2 regions of the Bacillus sp. 2175 genome follow, and region 2 is predicted to be linked to the other one. Evidence: riboswitches for the same ligand, from Rfam matches in the RefSeq annotation. Region 2 holds a riboswitch; the other holds the start of a gene.
What was found. A riboswitch is a leader RNA that binds a small molecule or an ion and turns the genes downstream of it on or off. The one in region 2 is predicted to bind magnesium.
Positions count from the first base shown of each region.

Region 1: another riboswitch for magnesium. It lies ahead of ACXKY9_RS15550 (FtsW/RodA/SpoVE family cell cycle protein); the one in region 2 lies ahead of mgtE (magnesium transporter).

Region 1 is NZ_CM173819.1:2,981,917-2,993,616, forward strand. It holds gene ACXKY9_RS15525 (SH3 domain-containing protein) at 1-54, opposite strand, end outside; gene ACXKY9_RS15530 (RNA polymerase sigma factor) at 44-577, opposite strand; gene ACXKY9_RS15535 (penicillin-binding transpeptidase domain-containing protein) at 981-2,948, opposite strand; gene ACXKY9_RS15540 (phosphodiester glycosidase family protein) at 3,228-4,325, opposite strand; gene mgtE (magnesium transporter) at 4,483-5,811, opposite strand; M-box (ykoK) riboswitch at 6,093-6,258, opposite strand; M-box (ykoK) riboswitch at 6,765-6,941, shown strand; gene ACXKY9_RS15550 (FtsW/RodA/SpoVE family cell cycle protein) at 7,126-8,247, shown strand; gene ACXKY9_RS15555 (aromatic ring-hydroxylating oxygenase subunit alpha) at 8,435-9,403, shown strand; partial or broken gene ACXKY9_RS15560 (HXXEE domain-containing protein) at 9,624-9,692, opposite strand; partial or broken gene ACXKY9_RS15565 (Ger(x)C family spore germination C-terminal domain-containing protein) at 9,874-10,133, opposite strand; gene ACXKY9_RS15570 (DUF1259 domain-containing protein) at 10,868-11,287, shown strand; partial or broken gene ACXKY9_RS15575 (linear amide C-N hydrolase) at 11,292-11,700, opposite strand, start outside.
Region 2 is NZ_CM173819.1:2,254,051-2,265,750, forward strand. It holds gene ACXKY9_RS11860 (lysozyme family protein) at 1-413, shown strand, start outside; gene ACXKY9_RS11865 (reverse transcriptase/maturase family protein) at 989-2,812, shown strand; partial or broken gene ACXKY9_RS11870 (lysozyme family protein) at 2,924-3,004, shown strand; gene ACXKY9_RS11875 (GNAT family N-acetyltransferase) at 3,309-3,815, shown strand; M-box (ykoK) riboswitch at 4,064-4,240, shown strand; gene mgtE (magnesium transporter) at 4,450-5,778, shown strand; gene mgtA (magnesium-translocating P-type ATPase) at 6,181-8,871, shown strand; gene ACXKY9_RS11890 (DUF3221 domain-containing protein) at 9,423-9,827, opposite strand; gene ACXKY9_RS11895 (ArsR/SmtB family transcription factor) at 10,679-10,972, shown strand; partial or broken gene ACXKY9_RS11900 (nuclear transport factor 2 family protein) at 11,310-11,606, shown strand.

The DNA of each region.
Region 1 (11,700 bases), 730 kb from region 2:
CATTGGCCCTTTTTTTATTTTTCTATACCAGTCAGGATTTTGTTTATTGTTCATCACTACTACCCTCCCCTATTAATTTTGAAACCTTACTTCTCGCTCTACTTAATCTCGATTTTACAGTTCCAATGGATACTCCTAATGTTTCAGCCATTTCTTCATAAGATAATTCATATTTTGCGTCCAATATAATTATTTCACGGTGCTTTTTAGGTAGTTCTAATACAACCTTCCACACATCATTCATTTCTTCTTGCTTAAAAAATTCTTGTTCTGCTGACAGGGATTGCTTATCGTCACTAAAAAATCCTATTAAAGATATCCTTTTAAAATAAGAGGATTTCAAATAGTTTATTGCCGTATTTCTTGTGATTTTTAATATCCACGTTTTAATAGATGACTCCTTTCGAAATGAATTCCAATTTTTAAACACCTTTATAAATACATCTTGCGTGATATCATCTGATAAGTGTGGATCTTTCGTAATAATAAATGAATAATTCCATACATCTTGCCAATAGTCTTTTATAACATAGTCCAGCTCATCATGATTACACTTTTCAATAAACGTCTGTTCCATTTCCACACCTCAAACTTATTTGAATAAACATAAAAACTGCCCTCACTTTTATTATGGTTTCAATATATAGACAAGATACAAGTTTCATTTGTTCCATTGTTTATCTTTTTCAAGCAGAATAATACTACTAAAAAACAAGTAAAGCATACAATGATAAAATTCTACTCATGAAAATCTGTTTTTTGAATTTAACGTAACACTCCACTTGTCCATTTCAATTTGCTATCTCCTTCTATTTGCCATTAACAATGTCAACTTTTCTAGAATCACAGCAAAAAAGCATTCTTTCTAATCGAGAATGCTTTTTTGAAATTTAATTGTTCTATATTTTCCCCAATTTATATCTTTGAGTTAAGCAAACCTGTAATAAATTTAGTCAAAAAATTCACCATATAATTAAGTATTATTTCTGAAATACATGTTTTACTTTTTCACCTGGAACGTTACTTCCTCCTCTTCCTTTTACATCTTCAATCATCATTGTAACAATCATGTCTGGCGCATTTGCATCGAAAGCTGCGAACCATCCCAGTTCTTTTCCGTCTGCTTCTTTCGACTCTTTCAGTTCTGCTGTACCAGTTTTACCAGCAAGCGTTACACCATCAACCTTTGCAATTCTTCCTGCGCCATCAGGGTCATTAATGACTTTAATTAATGCGCTCTTTAATATCTCTTGATTCTTTTTAGAAACCACATTTTCTTTCCAATTCCCTGCTACTTTTGCTTCTTTTAAAAGATGTGGCGACGGAATATTCCCTTCATTCACAATCGGTGCATATGTTAATGCTAAATGAAGTGGTGTCATTAGTACTTGTCCTTGTCCATAGCCCGTGTCTGCTAGTTGAATATCGTTTTTTATCCCATCTTTTGCAATGATTGAAATAGGAAGTTCGTATTCGATTGGTAATTTTTCATGAAATCCGTACTTTTTAAATTCATTTACATACTGATCTTTTCCCATTTTCAAAGCTTGTTGAGCAAAATAAATATTATCAGAGTACTTCATTGCCTTATCAAAATCAATTGGACTTGCATCCTTTACACGCGTTACATAGTAATTTCCCCAAGACGAATCTTTTGTCCACTTCGATCCTTGAATTTTAAATTCTTCCTTCGGATTTATTGTGTTTGTTTCCAAACCAATTGCACCTGTGATCGTTTTAAATACGGAACCTGGTACAAATGCTTGTGTAAAGCGATTCGTCATTGGTAGTTTCGAGTCGTTACTCCATGCTTCTCGTTGGGCTTTCGATGCTCCTCTAACTATTATATTTGGATTATAAGCAGGGCTACTTACAAGTGCGATTGTTTCACCTGTTTTAGGATTGACCGCTGCACTAGACCCTGCTTCAGTTTTCATCTCATTAAAGATTTTTTCTTGAATTGCAGCATCAATTGTTAACGTAACATTTTCTCCTTCTTTTGCTTCTTTTTTTGCTACGTTTTTAATCTCTTTCCCCTTCTCATCTTCTATAAATACGCGTCCACCCTTTTCACCACGCAATTTATTTTCTAACACTTTCTCTAAACCGGTCTTACCTACTAAATCATCTGCTTGATAACCTTGTTTTTGAAGTGATTTTAACTCCTCCGCATTCACCTTTCCTATGTATCCAGTTAAGTGTGCCGCTGCTTCACCTAATGGATACGTACGAATATTTACTGGGTGAGATGAAACTCCTTCTAATTCAATATAATCATTCTGTCTGGTTCCCTCTTTTAAAATACCAATTGGTACAAAGGAGTCTGGTTTTATCCATTTTGCTGTGAGCTTTTGTTCGACCTCTTCTATAGACATATCAAGTAATTGTGCTACTATTTCTTTCGTTTGCGCTGCTGTTTCGCCTAGTTTCTCTGGAATAATTCCAACCTCAGTCGCTTTACCATTCGTTGCAAGCCCTTTTCCATTTCGATCATATATTTCTCCGCGTTTTCCTTGCTCTATTTGCATACGTACTTTGTAATCTTTTTTCATTCCTGGAAAAATGAAGTCTGGCGTCCAATCTATTTTCCAAGACTCTTTATCTTTCACAAGTTTTGCTTCATGGATGAATGAAACTGATCCTACATCGGTATCCATCTTAACTTCAAAAAGAAAAAGCTCTTTATCTTTCGTATTCTCTCCTTTCATTTTAACTTTTAAATCCTTAGCTCCAATCCCCTCATAGATTTTTTGATATTTTTCTGTGAATTCTTTTTTAGAAATTGATTTTTTTGCATGATCTGATAAATGATCATACATATTTGTAAATTTTCTATCATTCCATAAATTGATATATTCTTCAAATGCTTGTTTTGGCGGTTCGTTTTTATTACATCCTACCAACATAACCGCGAAACAAACGAAAAGCAGCATCCATAATTTTTTCAATTCAATCTTCTCCCTTAGTTAAAAATGATGATTCCTTTCTTAATTTATTTAATAAAAAATGTTTTAACGCTTAATAGACAGTGAAAGTAAGGATATTGTTCCATATTTACCAAAAACTAAAAAAGAGTGATAAGAATTCCGTAAATTTGGAATCCTCATCACTCTCGTTTGATATTGTGCAAATCATGAATATGAAATAATAATTTCTAATTTTAAAAAATAATTTTAATTTTCCAACTAACGAGATAAAAATCATGTATTTGTTCTATTTTTAATAATTCATAAATTCGTTGAAATGTTCGCATCAAATTCATCTGATGTTTTGGTATCTATTTTTCTCCCATCAATTGTCATCTTTATTTTTTGTTTTTGGTTTGCTGTTACCACCCAAGCGTTCGGTAAATAACGATCTTCATGGGATAATGTAGACGGTGAATTTATAACCTTTCCTCCTAAATATAGCGTAGCAGAAGAACCTCCATCCATTGCCATTGCATTTATAGCTCCTTTTTCATATAGAATATCTTGACACTCTTTCAACGTAGCTCCTATACTATGTGTCTGTCTACCGTCAATAACTAGAAACATAATTGTACCATCTTCTTTTTGGGCCATAATACTTCTTGGAGCCGACCCCCAACCGCCGTCTCCTTCTGTAATCATTTTTTCTCCATTTACAATTAACTGTGGCATAAATCCAGCTGCGGAAACGACTTGTTTATCCAACAGTTGTTGGGTAGAATAATTTCCTGTTATCATTTGACCAAACTTTGTTAATCCCGTAATAATTGTAGGGGCATTTCTATCCATATTTGTATCAATAGCTTTCCCATTTTCTATCACAATTCCAGTAGCAACATTTCCTCCACCCCTTCCTGTTTCGTCAGCAAATCCACTTGCATTCACAGCAACAAGTGCATGATTACGTTTTGCCATTACACTAATTTTTTCTCCCCTGTTAGCACCCTGTGTTCCTTGATGGCTAACAAGTTTAACATTGAAAGGATTACTAATTGTTACTAACTTTCCTTCGAAAAGAAAGCGACTATCTTTATTACTTTTAATTGTTTCTACATCAATTTCTAATGGCTGATTTTTTAATTCTTCTAATCTTTTTCCTACTATTTTTTTATAAATATGCTCATCACTGTTTGACCATTTTGGATGATTAATTCTATCTTGCAGTTTATCTAGTTCCTTTTGGGATAGGAATGTATATTTCGCATATTGTGGATGCTGAGAAGTTAATATACTCCCAGCGATTGTTATACGAAGCTCTCGGCCATAGCTAGTACCAAATAGTATTCCTACGCCAATAATCATTAAAATAGAAAATAGAAGCAAAATTCGTTTGAAGATTTTTCTTAGATGTTTCATAGTTTTATCCTCCAGCATTCATTACATTCAATAAATCCATTAAAATATTATTTATCTAAAGACAAAAGTGTTTGATTTCCTCATGCCTGAATTCCCCACTATGTTTTAGCAATTAAGGCAACATACTTATTCCGGATTTCGTTTTTTTAGTGTATATTTATAAATTTAATAACGTTTTTGCAACCATGAAGTAAATTATTAATCCTGTTCCGTCAACAAATGTTGTAATAAATGGACCTGAAACAACTGCAGGATCTAGTTTTAATTTTCTTAGAATTAAAGGTAAAACAGCTGCTACAAGAGAAGCCCAAATAACAATAAATAATAAAGTAATTGCTACAACTTGCGCAACTTCTGCTCCAACTCCTAACATATAAGCACGAATGAGCCCAGCTATCCCAAGTGCAAGTCCAAGAAGCATACCAATTGCAAATTCTTTTTTCATTACACGGAAAATGTCTTTAAATTTTAACTCTCCAATACCAATTGCACGAGTAATTGTTGCTACAACCTGTGTTCCTGTATTCCCTCCAGTACCTACTAATAATGGAACAAAGAAAGCAAGGGCAACTACAGTTTCAATTTCGTCTTCAAAATACTTTAATACTGTACCTGTATATGCCTCAGCAACAAAAAGAAGTAATAACCATGGTAGACGTTTTAGGAAAATGCTCCAAATACTAGCTTCAAAGTAAGATTGATTCAATGGTTCACTTCCGCCTAACTTTTGAATATCTTCTGTAGCTTCTGCTTCCATAACATTCATTACGTCATCAAATGTTATAATACCAATCATTTTATTATTTGCTGTTGTGACAGGTATTGCTGCTAAATTATAATTCAGTAGCTTTTTTACAACTTCTTGCTGGTCAACTTCAGCGTGTACTGAAATTACCTCTGGCATCATGATAGTAGATAATATCTCTTCATCTGCTGCTAGTAATAACTCATGTATGGAAACGATTCCCTCAAGATAACCATGACTATTAAGAACATAACTATAAGATATTGATTCTACATTTTCAGAATGTTCCCTAATGTACTTCAATGTCATTTTTACTGACCAATTTCCTCTAACTGCAACAAAATCACTTGTAACAAGACTTCCTGCCGTTTCAGGTTTGAAAGTCATTAATTTTTTTACGTTATGTTTTGTAATTTTATCTAGATACGCCATTAATTTAGCCTGTTCTTCCGGATGAACCGCTAGAAGTAAATCTACTAATTCATCAATCGGTTGTAAATTCAGTAACTTTTTAGCTTTATTTTCAGATAAGTGAATTAAGATATTATATTTTTCTTCTGCACTCATATATTGAAGAACTTTAGAGCTTTTTAATACAGGAATCGTATTTAGTAATATGACTTGATCTTCAATTGAAAACTGTTTTACTTCTTGCGCAATATCATACGACGGAAGACGTAAAACTTTCTCTGCATCCAAGTTATTTTGGGTTATAAGTAATTCCTTTAATAATTTCTTCATGTTAACTCCTCCTCATATTGCTAAGGGAGACTCTAGAGTTTCATGAGTGGTTTTGTTTTATTTTATCTGTCTTAAATTTTTTATTAGAGCAATAATAGTTACATTGCAATCAATTCATTAGTTAGAATTACCTCCTTTTTGAATATAGACAAGATAAAAATAAATAACATTAAACAGAAAAACCTTTACTCAAAAAGGAGTAAAGGTTTTTTCACAATACAAACAAATGATTATTAAGACAGCTCTGCCGAAATCACAGAGGTGCCTTTCTATCAAATCGTATACCACTCCCTCGTTGAGTTTTAGCACTGTATAGCATAGGTTTTTATAACCAGCTACATTAAGAAGGGCCTTAATCCGACCGTTCCTGTTGACCCATTGGCGTCTCTCGACATTTTTGGGCAGCAGCGTTTCTCTATACAGGAGCCTCACCTAACAAAGTTTATTGAATTACTTCAAAATTTAAACCAGAATTTAATATTTGTCAACTGACTTTCAATTCCATTTATAAAAAAATCTTTTATAGAAAATGAAATTATATTTTATTATAAATTTAAAATTCCCCTTAAAAAACATAGAATTCAAATAGATTTAATTCGAAGAAACGTAATAAAACATATGAAACTTATTATTTTTAATCAAATTCCAACTTTATAACAAAAGATGAATAATTAGTCATTCTGTATACAAAAAGAACATTCACAAAAAATCTTCTTTTATGATTAAAATCTTCTTTACTGTTTATCAAATTTATATGGTTAAACTACTTAATCAAACGATACACTACAAGTCAAAAATATGTACTTATACAGAATGATTACAGACATTTTTTTATATCATTTCTCAAAGGACTATAAAGCAATAAAACAAATAAAATTAGCAATATGGTTGCTTGACAAGCAAAAAAAATATATTTATGCTTGCTACACGAAACAAACACATAAAATTTATATTGCTTAACCTGTTAGGTGAGGCTCCTATGCAAACACAGGCTATTGCCCAAAAATGTCGAAAGACGCCAATGGGTAGAACAGGAATTGTCGGATTAAGGCTCTTCTTAAGATAGCTAAGTAATGAATTTTCATTACTTTACGTTGTATAGTGCCAAAGCTCTACTAGGGGGGAAAAGCCTTATTTAGTCATGCCATTTTGAATCCCTCTAGTTACATACTAGGGGGATTTTTGCGTAAAAAACAGGGAATAAGTGATAGAATCTTTCTAAACAAAAGTCATATTTAGTAATTGACGAGAACAAGATTCTATTCATTAACAAATGTAATATTATGTTTTGTTTTAAATCAGGAGGATATTAAAATGAAAAAAATATTAAAACTCGATTATCTATTGCTCCTTCCTCTATTCATAACATGTACTTTAGGCATTATCATGATGTATAGTGCAAGCTCCATTGTCGCTGTCCAACATTACGGTTATAACAGTAGACATTTTGTTGATTCTCAATTAACAAAGCTACTTTTAGGAACAATAGGATTAATAATTTGTGCTTTACTCCCATATGAAATATGGAAAAAACGAATAGTCTCAATCTGTATTATGATTGGGGGGATTTTTTTATTAATTATGGTTTTATGGAAAGGAAAAGTGGTAAATAATGCTCAATCATGGATCTTTGGAATACAGCCAGCTGAATTTCTTAAATTAGGAACAATACTTGTAACAGCCCGTTTTTTTGCATTGCGACAAGAACAAGCTAAAAATAACTGGAGTGGTATCGGAAAACTTTTATTTTTTTTAGCTACAATTTTTTTTCTTATCTTTAAACAACCAAATTTAGGATCTGCACTTTTAATATTAGGTATAGGTTTTAGCATATTTCTTTGTTCAGGAATAAATATAAATCTACTAATCAAAAGAACTACCATCGGTTCTATTTTATGGTTACCTATTTTATATTATTTGATTCAATATAGTTTATCAGCAGTTCAAAAGACACGTATTACTACGATTTTCAATCCCTTTCTTGATGCGCAAGGAAATGGATATCAGCTTGTAAACTCTTTTATTGCCATTGGCTCTGGAGGAATCACTGGTCGTGGATTTGGAAATAGCATACAAAAAACAGGGTATCTTCCGGAACCACATACTGATTTTATAATGGCAATAGTTTCTGAAGAACTAGGATTTATTGGTGTATTTATTCTATTGGTGGGAGTTTTGACTATGGTACTTCGCTCCTTAAAAATTGCACAATTATGTGTAGATCCATTCGGCAGTTTTATAGCAATTGGTATAGGATGTATGATTGGTATGCAATCAGTTGTAAATTTAGGTGGTATTACGGGACTATTTCCTCTTACAGGTACTCCATTTCCATTTGTAAGTTTTGGTGGAAGTTCTTTAATGGTCAATTTAATAGCAATAGGAATATTGCTTAATATCTCAATTTTCAATAAAATAAGACATTCTCCTTTTTAAAATCTATTGTACTATAGTCATTTTTGTTACATTTAGAGAGATTATACAGGCTTTCATAATGATTTGATCAAACTGTAGATTTCTTAATTTTAGACGAACATTTAAAATATTTTATAGCATAGAATAGACAGTATACAGTAGACACCACTAATATCTACTAGGTGAATAAAAAAGAAGGAGAAAATAAATGACTCTAAATATAAATAGAGTATTCCCACGTAATTGGTATGCTGTGAGTTATGCAAAAGATATAAAAAAGATTCCAGTAAAAAAAAGAGTTGCTGGCAAAGATTTTGTATTATATCGGGATGAAAAAGACGAAGTTCAGGCCCTATCACCTTACTGCCCTCATCGTGGCGCTGACTTATCACTGGGACAAGTAGTAAATGGTAAACTAGTCTGTCCCTACCATGGTTGGGAGTTCGATAGTTGTGGTACTTGTGTAAGAATTCCATCCCAACCCAATAAACCTATCCCGAAATTTGCTCATACCCTCTCATACCCTGTAAAAGAAAAGATTGGGTTGATTTGGATATATCCTGATAATGAGGAAACTCCACCTGAATGGCAAACTTTTCATGTAATGGAGAACACTCCTTTTAAACTCTCTTTCTTCCACGCCACTTGGAATGCACACCTTACTCGATCAATCGAATCTGTGCTGGATATTGCTCATCTTGCTTATGTACATAAAAAAACGATTGGTAGAAAAACAAAAGCCGAATCAACCAATTATAAGCTGGAGGGAACACTGGATCAGTTTATATTCTCAAATGGTGATGCTTACCTTGAATACAAATTCCCACATCAGTGGATGCTTCACAGTGGCAAACAGGAGAATGAGTCATTTATTCAGTACATTACGTTTACACCAATTGATGAAGAAGAGACATTAATTATGGGATATACCGGAAGGACATTTTTAAAGTACTTCCCTTTACTAGACCAAATTTTAGCTAAATTTAGTTTAAGAGTACTAAAAGAGGATCAAATTATTGTAGAAAGTCAACATCCTAGACCTATACCAGAAGCTTTAAAAATGGAGGCCCATGTTCATGCAGATATGGCTCAAGTTCAGTTTAGAAAACGTTGGTTTCAGTTTTTACAAAATGGGTCTTGTTTTTCACTTGATTCAAGGCACGTAACGCAGTATTAAATATAGGTGTAGTGATGTTGATAGACGTGGATGCTACCCCATCGCCATCAAGCTAAAATTTTATAGTACCCCCTGAACCCAATTTTGTACTAACTCGTAACAAAAAATCCCTTCAAAAAAAGAAAGGCGCCTATGCACCTTTCTTTTGTAATTCATTCTCACTCTCTTAGCATTCAGAATCCCTTATGAATCACTTTAATGCGTCATTGTACGGACCTAATTACTCTTTAAAAAAGTAATAATTTGTCTCCTTACTTTTCAGTAACATATTTCCTCTTATTATTAAAAATAAGTCGTTTCTGCTTAATATTTTTACTATAACTCTAACTAGTGCTAACCAAAGGATCATAATAAGCCAAATATAATTTATTAATCACGTTTAAAGTACATAAGTCTGCACTGATTGAAAATGCAGAACCAGCATTAATATCGTTTAGCGTATTTCTAATCCGCTAACGACTTAAATCACCTTATTTCACTCTCTTCGGTAAAGCTGAGCCTGAATGTTCAATTACTAGATGAACATAAACATTAATGTCAGCATTACTAAAATAATTTTCACCTTGATCCCAATTCTTACTTATTTTCTTCCATTCTTTATAATTATTCCGCTTATATACTTCTCCTAATGCTAATACATCCACCTTATATTTTTTTGAACAAGCTGTATTGATTTTTGAATCCTTTGCTCCATCTCTTTTGAAATATCCTTCGTTAAGCGTTTTTTATCTCCATGCTCAAATGTTTTCAATTATTTTTGTTTCTCCAGATTTATTATAGAATCTTTCATCTAAAATTAGTCTGTTTTACCAGTTAACATAGAATTTGACAGACGAATAAATTCTTCTTTGCGATCTAAAAAAATGTATGTGCAATAAGAGTTATGTTTAACATTAACAAAACACTTAATATAACCAATAAACCATACACCCAAAATTTACTTCTTCATTGAAAAAACAACATTTTTAGCTAGATATAGTAAGTTATTTTAGGATGAAAAATTTAAAATATCTATCTTTATATACAGTTCAATATATTACTACAATTTTAACAAAGGACCACAAGCAATTGTAAAAGAGAAAATGAAAAAACAAATTAAGTTTTACCCTATACAATCATTAAAATATATTAAATTTATTGTTTAATTACCAATAAGAATTTCATAAAGAAAGCACAGACTTATTAAGGCACATATTTATCTAACCTACATAAAATAAAGATGTACAATTGCCTACTTTATGAATTTTTTATAATGATATATAGAAAGGATTCATTAAGTTATGTTTGTTGGGAAATAGCATTTATATTTCTTCTAAAATAAACAGGGTACAAATTGCACATATCGGCCTGTTTATTTTAGAGAAAAGTTGTTTATAAGTAGTTCTTTTCTTTAAAAGAAGGAACTACATTTTTTAAATTAAATTTCTAAATGAATAAATTTAGCACGAGAAAGGAATTGAACTTATGTCTAATTTAAATTTCATTTCTGATCAATTTGCTGCAATTCTTAAAGGAAAGAGTAAAATAAATCAAGGTGGTTGTTCGGTGTCTTTTCACCGCAATTTTAAGGTCCTGGTTCAAGGAAAACCAAGTGCCTATGTAGTTCCCGTCGGAGTAAGTTTTGAATCGTTGGATCAAAATGGCAATGCATTAAATTTAGGAGAAATCGCGGTTCTACAAGAAGAGATCCCTGCATTTATGAAATCAATTGTACAACAAGGAATTATTGTCAGTGCTTTACATAATCACTGGTTATACATGAATCCCTTAATTATGTATATTCATATCCAATCGGTAGAGCACCCGTTACATTTTGCAAGAAAATTGGCAAATTCATTTTTATCGTTAAGCAGCTATCCGGTTACTAATAACGAAGGGCAATAATTTATCTACAATCATAGATATAGTAATAATATGTACCAGACTCCATGCACGTTGCGCTTGTATAAATAGTATTATCTAATGTATCTTCTTCCGTTATTACTCCTCCTTTTGGAACCTCACAATTTTACAAAATACGAAAAATGACCGATATACCCTCTTCTTCGTTATCTATACCCTGAATATTTTATTTACCATACGCTGCCCGTATAAACCTTGATAGTAGGGTGAAATCTCCATTAAGTCCCATTGAACCTGAACCTTGTCCAAAAGCACTTAATGGTATATCCCCCTCGCATGGCTGCGATTTAAGACCTATATATTGTCTTACATTTTGTAAATGCCAATTAAACTCAGGACTATTAGTCACTACTCCTTGTCGATTCTAATACAATAGATTCACCCCATTTATCCGC
Region 2 (11,700 bases):
AATTAGAAAAATATAATTTAGGAGAGAAAACAGCAGTTTTATTAGGAATTATGTACCAAGAGAGTAGAGGTGAGGGAAACGATCCTATGCAGTCATCCGAATCACTTGGATTAAAGCCAAATGAAATTCAAGAGACAAGCTTGAGCATTGAACAAGGGGTAAAACACTTTGCTAAAATGTACAAATATGGAACGGACAAGGATGTTAGCATGGATACAATTATTCAAAGCTATAATATGGGGCCAGGGTATATTGATTTTGTTGCTAGTCAAGAAGTTAAACAACACTCGGAGGATTCAGCCAAAAAGTTTTCTAAGATGAAAGTTGATCAAAATCCAGCGATGTATACTTGTGGTGGAAATAAAAATAATTTTAGGTATCCATATTGTTATGGTGATTTCGTGCGCCCATAAGGGGGCAAGGAAAAACGGTGATTGCAAGCTGTTAGGTCAACCCTAAAAGACCTAGTATCACTTGGCTAACCTTGGAAGGAAACTGAAAGGGGACAACAGCATGCCAAGAAAGCCGTAAGTTGGCTAAACATCAAGTCAAGACTGAGCGGCCAGATATAAAGTATAGATAAGGATGAAGGCTAAACCGCTTGAATGATAGCACAAGGGAGGCCACCGTAACTAGTCTCGAAAGATGTTTATAAACGAGATTCAACAGATATCATAAAGATAGTGTGAGTCATCTTATATGAATAGGGTTATCTGTTGCCCACTTCTATATGGAAGAAAAGTGTGAACGTCACATCCGACACTATACGTGCAAATTCCTTGTTTACTAAATGGGGATTGTCTAAGTTAGAATGCCTGCGAGGCTATTGAGGATAACTTCAAGATGTAACAGTCAAGAAGTATGGCTCATGAATATCTAATATGACAACGGAGCCTTCGTAGTAGTCAGAGCTAGGGAAAGCCTAGTACAGGGCGAAGGAAGGCAGTCTGTTAGCTTATTACCAAATTGGGGAGGTGCGAAAGGCACTATGCAATGTCCAAAAATAGTACTAAGCAATCTGCGAACGAAGAGTCTTAATAAGGAATATCAATATACAAGACTTTATCGTAATTTATATAACCCAGATTTCTTTTTATTAGCATACGATAATCTAAGTAAAAATGATGGCGCATTAACGATAGGAGTAGACCAAAGGTCTATTGATGGTTTTTCTATGAAGGAAGTGGAGGACTTGATAAGTGTTTTAAAAAGTAAAAGCTATCAACCATATCCATCTAGAAGAACCTATATTGAAAAGAAAAATGGCAAGAAAAGGCCATTAGGAATTCCTAGTTTTTATGATAAATTAGTCCAAGAAGTTATACGTATGATACTAGAAGCAATATACGATTCAAGCTTTTCTAGTTCATCACATGGATACCGAAAAGGAAAGGGATGCCATAGCACGTTATTAGAGATAAAGCGCACATTTACAGGTAGTAAATGGTTTATCGAAGGAGATATTAAAGGATTTTTCGACAATATTGAACATCATACTCTAGTTACAATTCTTAAAAGAAGAATAAAGGATGAGGCGTTTATAGAGTTGATCTGGAAATTCTTACGAGCTGGATATTTAGAAGAATGGAAATTTCATAATACCTATAGTGGAGCGCCTCAAGGTGGAATCATTAGTCCAATACTTTCTAATATTTATCTAAATGAATTAGATGTTTATATGAAAAAGTATCAGGATAGATTTGAATCAGGGAAAAAGCGACAAATTAATAAAGAGTATAGTAATTTACAGTATAAAGTACGAAAGATTCAAGAGAAAATCGATACTGCCTATCTAAATGGAGAAGTAACACGAATTACGGAACTAAAAGAACAACAAAAAGTTTTGAAAGGGAAGTTGTTACAAACACCTTATAATAATCCAATGGATGAAAATTATAGAAGGCTCAAATATGTAAGATATGCGGATGACTTTCTTATTGGAGTAATAGGTTCTAAAGAGGATGCAATTCTTATTAAAAATGAGATAGCTTCATTTTTGAAAGAAGAGCTAAAATTAGAATTATCTATGGAAAAGACTCTGATAACAAATGCCTTCAAGAAACACGCTAAATTTCTAGGATTTGAAATTAAAGTGTTTAAAAGTGAAGCAACACGCATTAACAGTCTTGGGAGAGCTTCTAGGGTTCTTAACGGTAAAATTCAATTAAAAATGCCACATGAGGCATGGATAAAGAAACTTCAAAAGTATCAGGCCATTAAAATGTGTGCCGATGGCACTTGGAAACCTCAGCCAAGAGGATATTTCCAACACAATGAAGATTTAGAGATTATCACGCAATATAATAGCGAAATTCGAGGGTTATACAATTACTATCGACTAGCTGAAAATGTGAGCAATCACATGCACCGCTTTGCATATTTCATGTATTATTCAATGTTGAAAACTTTTGCGTCAAAATACAGAACACGTACGAAACAAATTCGAAAGAAATACGAAAAGTACGGACAATTTACTGTACAGTATGAGACAAAGAAAGGAATGAATAAAGTTCATTTCATTGAAAGAAAGTTTCCAATGACAAGAAATTTATCACTAGAAGGAACAGACATTTTACCAAATACTCGGCATGTAATGAGTACGACTAAATTGTCAGATAGAATCAAGGCGGAAACATGTGAACTATGCGGAGCTAGCAATGTTGTGATACATATGCATCACATTAAGAAATTAAAGAATCTACGAGCAAAGTCAAATAAATCATATCTTGAAAAACAAATGATAGCGAGAAATCGAAAGACTATCGCACTCTGTAAAGAGTGTCATATGAAAAGACACAAGGGCGAGATATAAAATGCAGAAGACAGATGGAGAGCCGGATACATTGAGAGATGTAAGTCCGGTTCGGGGAGGAACATTTGGAAACCTATCACAGGAATGTAATAAGGCGCTGGATGTTTACTCTACACATATGCCACAAAGGTAAATGAAAAAACAAAACTTATTGAAAAACTTCTTCGAAATGTACATAGTTCTTCTAAATAAGTTGCAGAATGAAATATAATGATACCCAGTTATTAATAATAGTATCTAAGAAAAAAACTACTTCCTTTCTTAATTCATATGATTTTTAAAAATAAATCCTATAGATGTTAATATTTGTTATATAATATATTTGTCAAAGCATTACCCCTAAAATTTCTACAGTCAATCTGTAAGATAGTTTGTTTGGCCCGTATATTCACCTTAAACTAAAAAGAACTTGTAGAGATTCCTACAAGTTCTTTTTAGTTTAAGGATTAAATGAGGATTTAAAATATAGTTGCAATTTTTTGAGGGGGAAAAGTAAATGTTTATAAAAACAGAAAGATTATTAATACGAAAATTTGAGTTCAAAGATTGGCAAGCTGTTCATGAGTATACATCAGATATCAATGTTATGAAATACATACCTGAAGGTTTTTTTACTGAAGAAGATACAAAAAACTTTGTAAATGAAAATATTGGTGAAAACGCTAAGAACTTTCCTGTAGTATTAATTGATAAAGATATTTTGATTGGTCATATAGTTTTTCATAAATACTTTGGTGAGCATACTTATGAGATTGGTTGGGTGTTCAACCCTGAATATTTCAATAAAGGATATGCTTCTGAAGCAGCACAAGCTACATTGGAATATGGGTTTAAGGAATTGAAGTTACATAGAATTATAGCTACATGTCAGCCACAGAATATACCATCATATCGAGTGATGGAGAAGATTGGAATGAGAAGAGAAGGCTATTTCAGGAAGTGTATACCACATGGGAATGAATGGTGGGACGAATATTATTACGCTATTTTAGAAGAGGAGTAAAGCCTCATAACGCATTATTAAAAGAAAATGTTCCTCCTGAAGTTGTAAAAGCGGTAGCTAGAATATGAATGGAAACAATTTGATGGAAACGGTCAGCCAATCATAGCGTAAGACGATGGAATTGGCATTATGTAAATTACTATTGTTGTTGATATTGTCTTAATTGAAAAAATAAGTTCTGTTATTACTTGACAAGTTCAAAAATAGTAGATATGCTTTAACACGAAACGAACAAAAAATTTGAGATATCTATGACCTGTTAGGTGAGGCTCCTATACAAACACAGGCTATTGCCCAAAAATATCGAAAGATGCCAATGGGTAGAACAGGAATTGTCGGATTAAGGCTCTTCTTAAGATAGCTAAGTGATGAATGATTCATCCTTTACGTTGTATAGTGCCAAAACTCAACTAGGGGGAATGAGCTTTATTTAGCTATGTCTTTTTTAGCAACCTCCTTTAGTTGAATTACTAAGGGAGGTTTTTTATATGCAAAATTTTATTTGTAATAAATCTTTTATAAAAGGGGGGAAGACTAATGATTGATGATATTGATCCCATATTTATGAAGAAATTAGTTTTCCTAGAAGTGGGAAAATGATACCAAGTACCACTGTCCTTAAGGAGGAATTACGATGAAAGAATGCTTACAACAATTATTAGCAACAAAAGATACACACTTAGTGCAAGAGCTTATAAAAATTCAATCCTACGATATTGCAATGGAAATAAAAGGTTTTCAACATAAAGATCAGATATCTTTAATAAAATGTTTTCCTACTGAAAAAGGTGCGAAAATTCTCAGTTATCTTACACCAGAGGAGCAATATAATATTTGTACCAATTTGCCTGTGGATAGAGGAGAAGAGCTATTAGCTAGGCAATCTATTGATGACCTTGTTGATGTAATTCTTTCAATTCATCCACTTCAGGCTGAAAAACTTATACAACTTTTGTCTGAAGAATCTCAACAAAGAATTAGAAGTCTGCTGGTTTTTCAATCTGGAACAGCGGGCAGTTTGATGACAATTGACTATATTGCTGCCAGGGAAAATTGGAAAGTGAAAGATACGCTGTCGCATATTAGAAAAATTGGGGCAGGGGTTGAATCAATTTCGTATATTTATGTTCTGGATACACGTGGTCAGCTTAATGGAATTGTTTCTATTCGTGAATTATTGCTAGCTTCAGATGATAAAACTTTATCATCGATAATGGCATCAGATGTTATTTCAGTTTCAGTGAACCTAGACCAACAGGAAGCCGTACAAAAACTAATGGATTATGATTTATCCGCTATACCTGTAACAACGATGGATAATCGGATGATAGGTATTATAACCTTCGATGATGCAATGGATGTTTTCGAAGAAGAAGCAACTGAAGATATTCAAAAATTAGGAGGGAGCACCCCATTAGATAAGCCATATTTCGAAACTTCTATTTGGCAAATATACCGTAAACGTATAGGTTGGTTATTACTTCTGTTTGTAGCAGAAGCATATACTGGTTCTGTACTTCGGCATTATGAAGAAACATTAACTCATGTAGTTGCACTGGCTTTCTTTATTCCGTTGTTAATTGGAACTGGTGGAAATACAGGTACACAGGTCGTAACTACATTGGTTCGAGCTGTAGCTCTAAATGAGGTGAAATTTAAAGATATATTTCGTGTTATGAAAAAAGAAGCATTAGTAGGCCTTTTACTAGGGCTTACATTAGCCGTGGCAGCATTAATTCGTGCGTACACTTTAGGCGTAGGTACAGAAGTCGCGCAAGTTGTAGCTATTACTGGATTGTTCATTGTTATTTGGTCGTCCATTGTTTCATCTGTATTACCCTTGATTTTAAATAAGTTAAAGCTGGATCCAGCTGTTATCTCAGGTCCGTTCATTACGACATTAGTCGATGGAACGGGGTTAATTCTGTACTTTACCATTGCAAAAATGTTACTAGGGTTATAAGAAACTTATATTAAGTTTTTTTTATACCTAAGTTCGTTCCCGCAAAGTTTGTAGACAAACTCGTTGGAAGTATAGAGAAAGAGAGAATAGAAATGAAAAAAGTATTCAAGTTACTGGAATATCCGTTGGTGTTTTCGCTTATCATTACAATTGTATTTGGAATTTTGATTATGTATAGTGCTAGCTCAATTGTTGCAGTTGAAAATTATGGCTATAGTAGTTTTTTGTTGCTAATAAGAGGGAACTTATAAATAAAAATTACTATTTATGGTGAGAATAATACTATTTAAGTGCTATTGAACTTCTGAATTTAATTGAAAATTCAGAGTAATTATAAAAATGTAGTTTTATAATTATTTTTTTAAAACAGGGGAATTCTATTTATTTGGATAGGAGGTAAATTTGTTGAGATCTAATAAAAAATATTTTTATAAACAGGAAGTATTAAGCAAAAATTATAATATGCTAATTGAAATTGCAAAAAGTGATGTTAAATCAACGTTAGATTTTTTTAAAACAACGTCTCAAGGGCTGTCTCACGAGGAAGCTACTAAGAGGCTTGAAGTGTATGGAGAAAATAAAGTAGTTTCTCAAAAAAGAATAAAATGGTATATAACATTATTTAATTCTTTTAGAAGTCCGTTTATTTCTCTTCTAATTATATTAGGAATGTTATCTTTTTTTACCAATGATATAAAAGGTACTATTATTGTGGGAATCATGGTGACGTTAAGCGTATTAATTCGGTTCATACAAGAAATTCGTTCTCAGAAGTCTATAGAAAGATTAAAAAATCTTGTATATGAAAAGGTAACTGTTCTCAGGAAGGGAAATATTCCTTATAAAGAAAATAAGAGAACTTTATTGGAGGAAAGTGGAAAGTTACAAATTGGTCTTGAGGATCTTGTACCAGGGGATATTATAGAATTATCTGCTGGAAATATTGTGCCTGCAGATGTACGGATTATCTCATCAGAAAATTTACTTGTAAATCAATCATCTCTAACAGGAGAAGCATTACCCGTTGAAAAATCAAATCAGTATTTCCATATGTACAAAAAACGTAAAATTAGAAAAATCCAAAATTTAATTGAATTAGAAAATCTCTGTTTTATGGGAACTCATATTATAAGTGGTACAGCAAAAGTAATAGTTGTAGGTACTGGAACAGATACTTACTTTGGTTCAATAGCAAAGAATCAGGTTAAGATGAACAAGAAATCTGATTCTAAATTCGATAAAGGGGTAAGCAAAGTTAGTTGGCTATTAATTAAATTTATGATCATCATGACTCCTATTGTCATGATAATCCATGGGGGTATTAATGGAAATTGGTATGAGGCTTTTTTATTTGCAATTGCTATAGCAATTGGACTCACTCCAGAAATGCTTCCAATGATTGTAACAGCTAATTTAGCTAAAGGCTCTATTAATATGAGTAAAAAAAAGGTACTTGTAAAACAACTATCTTCTATTCATAACCTTGGAGCTATTGATATTCTCTGTACCGACAAAACAGGCACGTTGACAGAAAATAAGATGGATCTGGTACGCCATACAGATACAAATGGAGAGAAGTCGGATGAGGTTTTAAGATTAGCGTATATAAATAGTTACTTCCATACAAATAATAAAAATGAAATTGATTTATCAGTTATACGTTATGTAAAAGATAGTAGTAAATATGATTTGTCTCAATACTCCAAAATAGATGAATGTCTATTTGATTTTGATAGAAGAAGAGTTTCAGTTGTTATAGAAAAAAATGCTAACGAACGAATAATGCTTTGTAAAGGTGCAGTTAGAGAAGTTGTATCAATTTGTAGTTTTATAAAAGAAAATAATAAGATAATTCCTATTACAGATGAAATCCAGCGTAGAAATAAACACCTAATTGAACTCTGGCAAGAGCAGGGGATGCGAGTTGTTGCAGTTGCATATAAACAATTAAATAGTGATAAAGTGGGAAGTTATTCTATAAATGATGAATCAGATATGATACTCGTTGGATATGTAGGTTTTTTAAATCCACCCAAACAATCGGCTATCGCTGCACTTCATACTCTACAAAAGAAAGGAGTACAAGTGAAAATTTTAACAGGTGATAACGAGTCCGTGACAAGAAATGTATGTAGGAAAATGGGCTTGTATATAGGAGAACCAGTACTGGGTTATGAAATTGATAGTCTTCCTGATAAGGTATTAGGAAAACTTGCAAGTAAAACAAGTGTGTTTGCAAAATTAAATCCTAGTCAAAAATTCCGTATTATAAAGGCACTTCAAATGAATGGTCATACAGTCGGGTTTATAGGGGATGGAATTAACGATGTGTTTGCCTTAAAACAGTCTGACGTTGGTGTATCTATCCATACAGCAGATGATATTGTTAAAGAGAGTTCAGATATTATACTTATAGAAAAAGACTTACATGTTTTAGAAGATGCTATAGTGGAAGGACGGACAACGTTTGGAAATATACTGAAGTATATTAAGATGACAGCAAGTTCAAATTTTGGAAATGTATTAAGTTTATTAATTGCTAGTGCATTTCTTCCTTTTCTTCCAATGCTACCAATTCAAATATTATGTCAAAACTTACTATATAATCTATCCCAACTTTCAATTCCGTGGGATAAAGTAGACAATGAATTTTTAATAAAACCAAGAAGTTGGGATACAAAAGATTTATTTCGTTTTATTATTTTTATTGGGCCGGTAAGTAGTGTTTTTGATATAATCATTTTTATCGTAATGTGGAATGTATTTGGTGCAAATATTCCTGAGATGCAATCCTTATTTCAAACGGGTTGGTTCGTAGTAGGGTTATTAACACAATTATTAATTGTGCATATGATTCGTACTCAACATATCCCTTTCCTACAAAGTACGGCTGCTAGGCCAGTTTTGATGCTTACAGGCTTGGTTATGTTTATAGGGATTTCCCTTCCATTTACCAGTTTAAGTACTCAAATTGGTTTAACCCCACTTCCATTTTATTATTTTCTGTGGTTATTGGGAATTTTAACAATGTATGCTTTAGTTACTCAATTTATAAAGAGAATATACATAAGGAAGTTTAATCGATGGCTATAATACTAAAAAATTCAGTCCAGAACAAGAATTACTAAATACTATATTCTAAATGGATAAGGAATTTACAGCATAATTTAGTTTGGTAGGAAAAAAATTAAGTCAGATTGATGTTTTAATCAAACTTTATTCTCATTCTATAATAGAGTAAAATAAAAAATTTAGTACAATATGGAATAGGCAACGATAAAAACTAAAGGACAACAAAAGAGATATGCTTGTTGTCCTTTGGTTTTTATTTTTAAATATGTTTTATAAAGAGATATGTATTAGATCTCTTTTTTAATTAGAGCATGAATTAAGAAGATGTCTTATTTGTTCTATAAAATAATGATGATGTTTGATACTCGACTAGTATAATAGCTACTTCCATAGAAGAAAGGAAAGAAGCGAGTGACATAACCTCTATATCATCTTTAGCTAGGGAGAAAGAAGCATGTTATTAAATATTAGGGGTACGAGAAGGTAAGGAATCCAAGGGAATGTAGAATATAAAAAGGAGTCGTTATTCGACTCCTTTTTATATGGGATAGCTTAATTATTGGAAATATTACCTATTGAAATACTTTTTCAATTGTAGGCATAACAGCTATTGGTGGTAGGGATTTAGTCCATGCAGCTGCATATACATTTAATTTCTCACCTAATGTGTAGTTTTCATCATCTGAAACAGGAACTCTTAAAATCTTATTTTGAGAAACTAGATCCCACCAATCATGTTGATAAGCAAGAGCTTCATCTTTTGTAGGCGTAGCTGCAACTACTAAATAATTGTTCTCTACTGAAATGACATATCCAGTAAAAGGTTCTTGTTCTTGGTTCTGAATAGTATGAACAGGAATATTATTGGCGGAAATCTTGTTAGAATCTGCAAAGGCCGGTGTTAATCCGAATGTAAGTCCACATCCTAGTGTTAAAGTTGTTACCGTTGTTACGAATGTTTGTTTTTTGTTAAACATGGTATATCCTCCTTATATTTTATTCTTACACTATCCACTTTCAATTTACATACATATAAAACCTTTTAATATTAAGATGCTTAACAATTCTGTCACAATTATCCTATAAATGTTAATATTATCTATTAATGGAATTGGATTTGTGTTATAATTCACTAGGTGAACTATTATTGTTCATTTCATCTCTTGATGAATGTATGCCCTTCCTTAAGTATAAAGATGTTCGATTGTATTGGTGAAGAGAGGATATATCCCTCTTCTTTTTTATTAATATGAGATTTTTAGGGAATGAACAGAAAAAGAACCCTATGGGGTTCTTTTTCTAGGCATATTAACAGTAAGGAGAGTATTGAAATACTATTTTCAAATATTTACAAGGAGAAAAATTTGAAAAAGCTTATCATGTCATTGTTTTTACATACATGTAATATAAAGTTAATTGATAATATTTAAACTCATTATTACTAATATTCAATTAAGATAGTTAGCACTACATTGATAGTGTTAATTAGCTTGATTGGTGTGGAATGTGATATGAAGCATAAGTTTGCCGCAAACTTGTGCTTTCAGGATTTGAAGAATATTCTTAATATGAATTTTAAAGAAAATATAAAATTTTACTAGACGTGAGAAAAAAGAATTGAAAATATCCTTTAAAATAAGATATATTTTGTTCAAAAAATTAGAGGACACCAATTAATTAAAGCGGTAAAAAACGTTTTAATTAATCGGTGTCCTTTTTGTTTTAAAAAGAGAATATATTTTCTCAACAGGACAAATGGTAATTAGCTATAAGTATTAATTATAAGGATAACTGGAAAATAGAAATTAATAATAAATGAGAATGCAAAATGATAACATTAATATCTGAAAGAAATCTATCTGAAATCCACGAAGACGATGTAGATGTATTAAAAGTAATGGCACATCCTGTTCGATTACAAATTGTAAATGAATTAATGCACCATAAAGTATGCAATGTTACACAGTTAACGGAAATATTAAGACTCCCCCAATCCACTGTTTCACAACATTTATCAAAATTGAGGGGAACCGTACTTCAATCAGAAAGAAGAGGATTAGAGATGCATTATTATATAGATAATGCTAAGGCACGTCAGATTGTTGAAATTTTAGATTTGTAGGTTAATAATACATAAAAGGTTTCCTGTTACAAGGCAAGAAACCTTTTTTATATGTATAACTAATTGTGTGATAATATCATACTGTAGAAACTACCTAACAATAATTAAATTTAACAGCTTATTTTATCTTGCCACACACAATTTAACACGATATATAGGTATAAACGTACAAAGAAGGGTTTTAAATAGAAATTAGATATAACAATGGATAATGGTAAGTGTATTAAAGAAATTACAGAATTAATGAAATAAAAAATAATAAATAGTTGTTGTAAAGGCTTATTCTGATAATAAAAGGAATTAGATACATTAAATTCAACTATGAGTTTTTTACTAAAAATATGTAGGTGAAGAGTATAAGTAACATAATCCTTTTGTTGCTGATGGACGAAAAGCCTTCATGGATTTCTTTAAGGAGGATTTTGTTAAAAACCCTAATTCCTCTGCAGAGATTAAACGTGTAGTAGCTGAAGGGGATACAGTTGCTCTTCATGTACATTGTCGTACTAATTCTCAAGATAAGGGAGTTGCTATAGTCGGTATATTTCGTAACAAGGATGGAAAGATTGTCGAGCACTGGGATGTAATTCAAGAGATTCCAAGTGAAGCAGCTAATAATAATACTATGTTTTAAGTAGAAAATATAGTGGATAATTGTTAATTTGTTAGGGATGTATAAGGTCTAGAAATTAAGATTATTTATAATAAAATGAAAGAGATGCCCTAGG